DNA from 3 places in the Cellvibrio sp. QJXJ genome. Region 3 is predicted to be linked to each of the others. Evidence: predicted binding sites of a transcription regulator. Region 3 holds the regulator's gene; each other region holds the start of a gene.
What was found. The regulator FNR, encoded in region 3, switches genes on or off when oxygen is low (the NO sensors DNR and NnrR bind a similar motif). The targets are predictions, from matches to a motif close to TTGATNNNNATCAA.

Region 1: the regulator FNR is predicted to act here: its motif matches at 1,256-1,269, upstream of NNX04_RS11640 (GbsR/MarR family transcriptional regulator).
Region 2: the regulator FNR is predicted to act here: its motif matches at 1,368-1,381, upstream of hemN (oxygen-independent coproporphyrinogen III oxidase).

Annotation. Positions count from the first base shown of each region.
Region 1 is NZ_CP101662.1:2,673,243-2,676,460, forward strand. It holds gene NNX04_RS11630 (LysR family transcriptional regulator) at 1-157, opposite strand, end outside; gene NNX04_RS11635 (MBL fold metallo-hydrolase) at 275-1,159, shown strand; gene NNX04_RS11640 (GbsR/MarR family transcriptional regulator) at 1,323-1,883, shown strand; gene NNX04_RS11645 (cytochrome ubiquinol oxidase subunit I) at 1,902-3,218, shown strand, end outside.
Region 2 is NZ_CP101663.1:145,485-148,702, reverse strand. It holds gene NNX04_RS21580 (hypothetical protein) at 1-417, shown strand, start outside; gene hemN (oxygen-independent coproporphyrinogen III oxidase) at 1,468-2,859, shown strand; gene NNX04_RS21570 (hypothetical protein) at 2,938-3,218, opposite strand, start outside.
Region 3 is NZ_CP101662.1:378,097-381,314, reverse strand. It holds gene NNX04_RS01710 (GGDEF domain-containing protein) at 1-719, shown strand, start outside; gene NNX04_RS01705 (cold-shock protein) at 840-1,046, opposite strand; gene fnr (fumarate/nitrate reduction transcriptional regulator Fnr) at 1,439-2,197, shown strand; gene NNX04_RS01695 (DUF4202 domain-containing protein) at 2,236-2,832, shown strand; gene NNX04_RS01690 (SirB2 family protein) at 2,886-3,218, shown strand, end outside.

The DNA of each region.
Region 1 (3,218 bases), 2.3 Mb from region 3:
GGTTTAGCAGGCGAACACCCAATTCTTCTTCAAGCTGGCTAACGGCGGAACTCAGCACTGAGGTTGCCAAATCCAACGCGCGCGATGCAGCGGAAAAGGAGCCGTGGCGCACCACCATCGCAAATAGCGCCATCCGCCTTAATCGATCAAGTTGCATAGTATTGTTCTGTTTAAGCGAAAGATGATTTAGATCATAGCCTATTTTTCACGCGACCTGATCAGCCTAAAGTCCACCTTCAGGACAAACCTACCAACCCAATTTTTAGAGGCTACTATGAAAATTTCATCAACATTAATTAAGGCAGGTGCATTCTTTGCCATGGTGACTGGCGCCGCACAGGCACTCAGTGCAACATTGGAAACCACCCTCTTTAATCCTCAGGAAAAAAGCATGTTCCCGGTGAGTTCGGTATTAATTACCGGCCCCAAGGAGGCCATTTTGGTTGACGCCCAGTTCCAGCGGAATGATGCGCAGTCGGTTGTTGAGCTGATCAAAAAATCCGGTAAAGCATTAACGACTATTTATATCAGCCATGGTGACCCTGATTATTATTTTGGCCTGGATGTCATCACCGCCGCCTACCCCAATGCCAAGGTAGTTTCCACGGCAAATACCCAAGCTTATATCAAAGCATCAATGGAGCCGAAAAAGGCTTATTGGGGGCCGATCCTCAAAGAAAATGCACCGCAAACACTGGTTGTACCGGAGGTGCTGCAAGGCGACACATTGATGATTGATGGTGAAAAAGTACAAATAGTCGGTATTGATGGCCACGATCCCAAACATACTTTTGTGTGGATTCCCTCCAGCAAAACCATGTTGGGTGGTGTAGTGGTATTTAACAACATGCATGTTTTTTTAGCGGATACCCAAACGCCCGAGTCGCGTCAGAAGTGGTACAAAACGCTCGATACAATTGAAAAATTACAACCGGAAACCGTCATTGCAGGCCACATGCTGGGCGACAAACCAATGACTCTTGATGCCGTTAACTTTACCCGCAACTACATTAAGGACTTTGAGGCCGCCGCCAAATCCTCAATCAATTCCGCTGAATTGATTGCCAAGATGAAAACCAGCTACCCCACTATTGGTGGCGACAGCATTTTGGGTTTAAGTGCAAAAGTCATCATGGGCGAAATGAAGTGGGGGCAATAGCCGCCGCCTAAAGAATCCACATTGCCCTAGCTCCTCGATTACACAAGCTTCGCAATTACACCTGTTCCGCAAACGCACAATGAAGTGCTTTTCATCTTGACCCAAATCAATGATTCCTGTAATTTCAGTAATTACTGAAATTACAGGAATCTCGCAAATGTCTATTACCCTCACCCCGATGATCCAATCCTGCATCCTCCACTTTGGTGAAATGGGGAGCCGCTGGGGGATCAACCGCACAGTCGGGCAGATGTATGCCCTGTTAGTCTTGAGCAAAGAACCCCTGTGTGCCGACGATATGACCGAGGCGCTGGGTATTTCCCGCTCCAATGTCAGCATGGGTTTAAAAGAATTAATGTCGTGGGAGCTGGTGAAGCTGCAGCATCGTCCCGGTGAGCGCAAAGAATTTTATTCAGCGCCGGGCGATGTGTGGGACATCGCCAAGACTTTGATCGAACAGCGCCGCAAGCGTGAAATTGATCCGACACTTTCCACCTTGCGCAATTTGCTGATCGAAAAACCCGCCAATGCCGACGAAGAATACGCGCAGCAACGGATGCGTGAAATGCACGAGCTGATCGAAATGATCACGCTCTGGACGCAGGAAATTCAACGGCTCGATTCCGCCAACCTCGGCAAGCTGCTCAAGCTTGGTAGCAGTATTGGCAAAGTGCTCGATATGAAAGACCGCTTATTGGGTGGCAAAAAAGAATCCACGAAATAATTGACCGAGGTACCCGTCATGCTCGAAACGCTTATGCTCTCCCGCATTCAATTCGCGGCCAATATTTCCTTTCACATTTTATTTCCCACCATCACCATCGCGTTGTGTTGGTTTTTGTTTTATTTCAAAGTGCGCTACAACTTCAGTGGCGACGAAGTATGGATGCGCGCCTATCGCTTTTGGGTAAAAGTATTTGCCCTGAGTTTTGCACTGGGTGTAGTGAGCGGCATTACCATGAGTTTTCAATTCGGCACTAATTGGCCGGGTTATATGGAAACCGTGGGCAATATTGCAGGCCCGCTGCTCGGCTACGAAGTACTGACCGCATTTTTTCTGGAGGCCACTTTCCTCGGCATTATGTTGTTTGGTATTGATCGCGTCTCCAACCGCATTCATACCCTTGCCACATTTTTAGTCGCCTTTGGCACCAGCATGTCAGCGTTTTGGATTATCGCCCTGAACTCCTGGATGCAAACGCCAGTCGGTTTTGAAATGCGTGATGGCAAAGCCTTTCCACTGGATTGGTGGGAAATTATTTTTAATCCATCCATGCCCTACCGTTTATCGCACATGCTGATCGCATCAGGTTTAACCGCTGCATTTTTAATTGCGGGTATTTCTGCTTATCGCATTTTAAAAGGCGATCACAAACCCGCACCGCGCCTTGCCTTAAAAACGGCCACTATTGCGGCAGCACTATTAATTCCCATGCAAATTTTTCTGGGTGATTTACACGGACTAAATACACTGGAACATCAACCGGCAAAAATTGCGGCGATGGAAGCAGTATGGCATACCGAAAAGGGCGCGCCTTTGGTGCTATTTGCGATTCCCGATAAGGAAACCCAATCCAACAAATACGCGCTTGAAATTCCCAACATGGCGAGCTTGATTCTCACCCACAAAATGGACGGCGAATTAAAAGGTTTAAATGAATTTCCTGATGCACACCCACCGGTTGCACCGCTGTTTTATGGCTTTCGCATGATGGTGGGCATAGGTGTACTCATGCTGCTCGTTTCCTGGTGGGGCTGTTATTGTTATTGGCGCAAGCAGGAAATTCCGCCGCTCTTACTGAAAGTATTTGTCGGCATGACTTTCTCCGGTTGGTTGGCCACGCTGGCAGGCTGGTACGTCACAGAAATTGGTCGCCAACCCTGGTTAGTGACCGGTGTATTAAAAACGGCCGACGCGGTCACCAGCACACCCGCCACGAATGTCGGCACCTCGCTGGCCATTTATTTAACGCTTTACGTAGTACTGCTGTTTGCTTATATCCGCACATTGTTTGTGATGGCGAGAAAATCGGTGTTGGTGGATCGTCCGCAAGAAATT
Region 2 (3,218 bases), on a different contig from region 3:
AACGATTGCCCAAACTTAATAGTACAACAAGAATTGCAAATCGAATGGGGCCTGATTCCAAAAACACTGCATACCCGAACTTACCGAAATCATCAGCGACGATTTTTGGAACTAGTTGATTTTTTAAGGGAATCCGGCTTGTTTGCATTCAAACAAAATGCTGAAGTGTCACCATCAGGCAAGTTGTGGCTGTCAGGCTTGGTGTTTTCTAGTTGCGAGTGGCGACATACGGTACTTGAAAGGTTTTTCGATATTTTAGCAAACAGCGAATTAGACTTATTTTTCGCTCGAAAGAGTTTGTGGCTGTCAAACATAAATTCGGGAGAAGAGCCGGAACACTGCCCTAAGCTGTATGGGAGTGTTCGGGTGATTTACAGTGAGGGTAGGTTAAAGGTATTAACTTGGAAAGTCGGTTGAGTGTTCTAGATTAAGAGAGCCAGTGTATGGTTTACAAGGGTTGCTCGATTCACGTACATACATTTGATGCAATTGCAGCAATTCCTGTCGGTTCACTCATAAATTGACACAGTATTTGAAGCAAAAAATGTCATTTTTAATTCTAAAACCAAGTTTCCACACCCCTATTTGGATGTTTCATAAGCGTCCAGGATCATAAAATGACACACTTTAGAAAATAATCACCCATTAATTGGCATATCTAACTAGCTGATTTTTGGTGGGTTTTCATATAATCAGTATTCGAATGCCGATGGCATTTGTGCCTGTTAGGCATGATGACCACTGCTTTTTTTGTTAATAATGAATAATCTGCAGTCCTGCCCAAGCGGTTCCAGCTAGTTGCTCGTAATATTTTACAAACTCGGTTAGAGGTTGGGTCATTACCGCGCCCTGAGGTTGTTAGCTGCAGGATCAACATATGAAACAGTATTGTTTGTATCAGAGTTAATATCAAAAACGACGCGCGCGTGTACTGCAAAAAGGCCTGGATGTTGATTTTCGTCAACCACCACAAATAAAGGGCTTTGCGATACAAGTTGCTTCCAACGTTAAAGTGTCGGATTTGCAGGTGGCTCACTAGAAAGATTAAGTTTAATGATTGCCTCTTTGATAGCTGATAGCTGATAGCTGGCATAGCCGCTTGAATCAAAACTTTACCCGCTGAATTCGCATGACACACAAGATGGCCAGCAATCCTCACCATTATCGGCAATAAATGCACAGGCTAAGCCACAAGATGGCGCAATCTTCCGTGTGTCTCAGCAGATCTTGCTTTGTTGTTTGGCCAACCTCCAGGTTTGACTTCCCTGGCTCTAGTTGACACTCCCAAGCTACTTTCAAAATAAAATTGGTTCGGATCAAATAAATTTTAATGTATCAAATTATCCGGCGTGCCCATGCCCAATAAATTGATACATGTCAATCGCTTATTTTATAAAAAGCGTATGCTGAAAAGCTATTTCTCACAAATAGCTCTGCACTAGAGTTACCAGATATCAAGGTTGTTTTATGGCTTATTTTCAGGCTCCACTTGAATGGAATTTGGATCTTATTAGACGATATGATTTAACCGGGCCGCGTTATACGTCATATCCTACCGCGCCACAATTTTGTGAAAGCTTTTCTGCGTCCAATTTTAAAGCGGCGGTTGAGAGGAGTAACGCGAGCGGAAGGCCGCTGTCGCTTTATTTTCATATTCCTTTTTGCGATACCCTTTGCTTTTATTGTGGATGCAACAAAGTAGTTACTAACAATAAAGGCCGTGCGCAACCTTATTTGGAGCGTATGGAGCGGGAAATGGCGATGCAGTCAGAGTTATTTGATTCCGCGCGACTTGTAACTCAATTACATTGGGGTGGTGGTACCCCCACTTTTATCAGTGATGATGAAATGTCTTGGCTGATGGCTGCGACACGCAAGCACTTTACATTGCTGGATGATGACGCAGGTGAGTACTCCATCGAGATTCATCCAGGACGCGTATCGACTAACACTATGGGGCATTTACGTAAACTTGGTTTTAATCGAGTCAGTATGGGTGTGCAGGACTTTGATTCTCAGGTTCAAAAAGCAGTAAATCGTTATAACAGTGTTGAAGATGTAAGCGCCTTGGTAAAGGCACTACGCCAACAAGAGTATCGCTCGATCAGTATGGATTTAATTTATGGCCTGCCAATGCAAACTTTGACCAGTGTCGGTGAAACATTAAATAGAGTGATCGAGCTTTCGCCCGACCGCCTGTCATTATTTAATTATGCCCATATGCCGCATCTTTTTAAGAGCCAGGAATTAATTAACGAGCGTGATCTTCCCTCAGCAGAGCAAAAACTTGAACTTTTGTATATGGCGATAGAGCGTCTGCAGGGCGCTGGGTATATTTATGTTGGCATGGATCATTTCGCAAAACCGGATGATAGTTTGGTACAAGCACAAAGAGCAGGAAAGTTACAACGAAATTTTCAGGGCTACTCCACACACGGAGATTGTGATTTGCTCTCTTTTGGCGCCTCTGCGATTAGCGCATTCGGCAACGTTTATATACAAAATGCAAAACGCGTTGAACATTATCAAAAATCAATTGACTCGGGTGCAATCCCTTTTATTAAAGGTATCGAATTAACCGGCGAAGATCTTTTGCGACAATTTGTAATTAATCAGTTGATTTGTCATTTCAATTTAAATTTTGCTGCTGTTGATAGTGCATTTTGCCTGGATTCGCGCAGTCATTTTGCTAAAGAGTTAGCGCAATTAAAACCAATGATTGATGATGGGTTACTCAGCATTGACGATGAGGGCATTGAAGTTCTCAATGCGGGGCGGTTGCTTATTCGTAGAATTTGTATGGTGTTTGATGAGTACCTTAACAACGCATCAACAATTCGTTACTCCAAGGTAATTTAGTCGGTAATATTTTTTGGGGGGTGAGCAGGGGGTGCAATAGTGATTGGATTGCACTACCTGCTCAAGGTTGTAAGGTTTTCAGGGATTATAAAATTCACCCTGTTTGCGTAAATAAAACCACCAGTTTAGTAACACACACACCAGATAAAATACCGCAAAACCCAGCATCGCATATTCCGGTGTGGCAGCTTTGATTTGCTCGCCAAATACTTGCGGAATATAAAATGCCCCATAACCCGCTACCGCAGAGGTCCATCCCAGTGCCGGGCCCGCTTGTTCTTTAGGAAAAATATTGGCGATGGAGCAGAAGGTTGAACCATTACCCATACCACTTGCGGCAAACAAACCCAAGAACACTA
Region 3 (3,218 bases):
GCAATCAGTTGGATCGCGCGCTTATCACTAGCAGCAGCTCCATGAGTGCTGAAGTGAGTAATGCCATCATGATTCTGCAGCAGACCACTTGGGTATTTTTTTGGGTATTCGCGATGATTATTTTATTTATCGCATTTTTTGGTTACCAACTGTTTACCCGCTGGCAACGCTCAACCAATGAATTATTAAGTGATCTGCACAGTGCCAACGAAAGCCTGGAGTGCCTTGCCCAAACTGATGGCCTTACCGGTCTGCTCAACCGTCGCACTATGGATGAACGCTTGAGCAGTGAATGGCTCCGCACCAGCCGCATGGGCAGCGGCGGCGCACTGGTGATATTGGATATCGACCATTTTAAAAATATTAATGATCATTACGGTCACGCCGCGGGTGATGCGGTGATCCGCAGTATTGCGCAGGCGATACAAGCGGAAGCGCGCGGGATGGATATCGCCAGCCGTTATGGAGGCGAAGAATTTGTGATTTTACTGCCGCAAACCGACGCAGAAGGTGCGCTGCAATTTGCCGAGCGGATGCGCAATCGCATTGCAACAACTGCGGCTTATCACGAGACCAAAGAACTGCGCGCAACGATTAGCTTGGGTGTAGCTATTTTTTCTGCGCAGGATACCTCTTTTAGCGCATGGCTCGCGCGGGCGGATCAGGCGCTGTACCGCGCGAAAGAAGCGGGTCGCAACCGCGTTATGGTGGCGAGTTAACCCACATCCACCACACTACTATCCCCATCCAAAATAATCCCATCAAAAACAAAAAAGCCGCCCGGGATTACACCGGGCGGCTTCCTATTACTGGTCGCTCAAATGTGCAGGCGCGACGAATTACAAACCAATGACATTCTCGGCTTGCGGGCCTTTTTGACCGGGTTTTACGTCGAACTCTACACGCTGGCCTTCAGCCAGGGTTTTAAAACCTGAACCGCTGATTGCGCTGTAGTGAACAAATACGTCCTGGCCGGCCTCGCTCGCGATAAAACCAAAACCTTTAGACTCGTTGAACCATTTAACGGTACCAGTGCTTCTAGCCATAATAAACCTCGATGTTTCTTTAAATAAAAATGAATACCCCAAGTGGGATTGTGCTGGCGGATTCAGATCTTACTTATGAAAAACAAAACGAGGTGCTAAGAGATTCACTGCTAGTACAACGATGTGACTTACCATAAATAATGCTGCTAACTGGCCAGCGGAATAAATATATTATCCGGCCCACTGCAAGTAAAGAGGGGGTTTTAACAAAGAATATGGCTTTTTGGTTATAAAGCAGCACGACTCAACAACGTCTCCCGCAGGATTAAATTTATCCAGACATTTGAGCTAAATCAACTATTTACCGCCCCCGTTAAAGCTGCAACAATCACTCATCATACTGTTGGCGCGGAGTTTTCCTGCCATAGTCTTATATTCGAGGTGGTGGACCCATGACAGCTAATCAGAACATTGTAAAAACCCAGGATTCAAGCTGCCCTCACGATAAGCGCGTCAGCTGCGGCAATTGCCGTTTAAATACTATTTGCCTGCCTATCAGCCTGCACATTGAGGATATCGACCGCTTGAACGGTATTATCCAACGCGGTAAACCGCTACAAAAAGGCGATTATCTCTATCGCGCTAATGACCACTTTCACTCGGTGTATGCCATTCGTTCGGGTGCAGTAAAAGCACTGACCCTGAGTGATAACGGTGAAGAACAAGTCACCGGGTTTTATTTGCCCGGCGAGGTAGTCGGCATGGATGGTATTGCCGACAATCGCTACACCAATTCAGTAATCGCATTAGAAACCGCATCGGTGTGCGAAATTCCGTTTAATCGCATGGAAGAATTGAGCTTGCAAATCCCTAATCTGCAACGTCACTTTTTTCAATTGATGAGCCGCGAAATTACCCAGGATCAGCAAATTATTACCCTGCTGAGCAAAAGCAGCGCCGAAGAGCGCATTGCCGCCCTACTGCTGAGTATTTCCAGCCGCAATAGCCGCCGCCAGCTATCGGCCAATGCCTTCCGCTTACCTATGTCGCGCACCGATATTGGCAATTATTTGGGCCTGACCATTGAAACAGTCAGCCGTATTTTTACTCGCTTGCAAAAACAGGAGGTGATTTCTGTGGATAAAAAAGAAGTCCTCATCACTAACATGGAGTTGCTGCGCAATATCGCCAATGGCGATGGCCACTGCTAACCACTGCAAGCACCTGCAATAAACCACGAGCACCTACAATGATCAGCAACCAGCGTTTGCAAGACACCCTCGCCGCATTTGATGCCGCCAACCTGCAAGACCCAAATAGCGAAATAGTAGAAGGCAAAACCGTTGCCAAAGAATGGATTTATGCCCAACGTATGAGTGCACAGCTGTCACGTTTTTGCCCCGATGCATCCGAAGCGTTACAGCTCGCGACACGCAGCCAGCATATTTGTCGCTGGAAGATTCCGCGCTCTGACTACCCAATGGATCGTAGCGGCTATAAAAAGTGGCGTCTGGATTTAGCGCAAATGCACGGCGATATCGCCGGTGAAATTATGGCCGCACAGGGTTACGACGAAAGAATCATCTCTCGCGTAAAAGACTTGCTGCTTAAACGCAGTTTAAAGCGCGATGAAGAAGTACAAACACTGGAAGATGTGATTTGCCTGGTGTTTATTGAATTTTATTTAGAAGACTTTGCCAGCAAACACGATGAAGTAAAACTGATTGATATTATCCGCAAGACCTGGAACAAAATGTCAGCCAAGGGCCATGACGCCGCACTGAAATTACCACTGAGTGACAGCATGCTCGCACTGGTAGGTAAAGCGCTCAGCCCGGACACCTGAGTTTATTACCGACAATTTCAATAATTTTCACATAAACAAAAAAGGAAACCACCGTGTATTTAGCCCTTAAACATTTGCATTTAACTTTTGTTGTACTTTCACTGCTCATTTTTTTAGTGCGTGGTGTTTTGTTATTTATGAATTCATCCATGTTGCATAAAAAACTGCTAAAAATTGCCCCCCACATTATCAACACCATTATGTTGGTCTCGGGTATTGTGCTCGCGGTACATTTGGGCATGAAACCAGGTGAACAGCCATGGTTGATGGCAAAAATTATTGGTTTGGTTGTTTTTATTATTCTGGGTGTAGGTGCCTTTAAAGTTAGCAAACCCCTGGTGCAAAAAATTCTATGGATTGACGCACTCGTAGTATTCGCTTACATC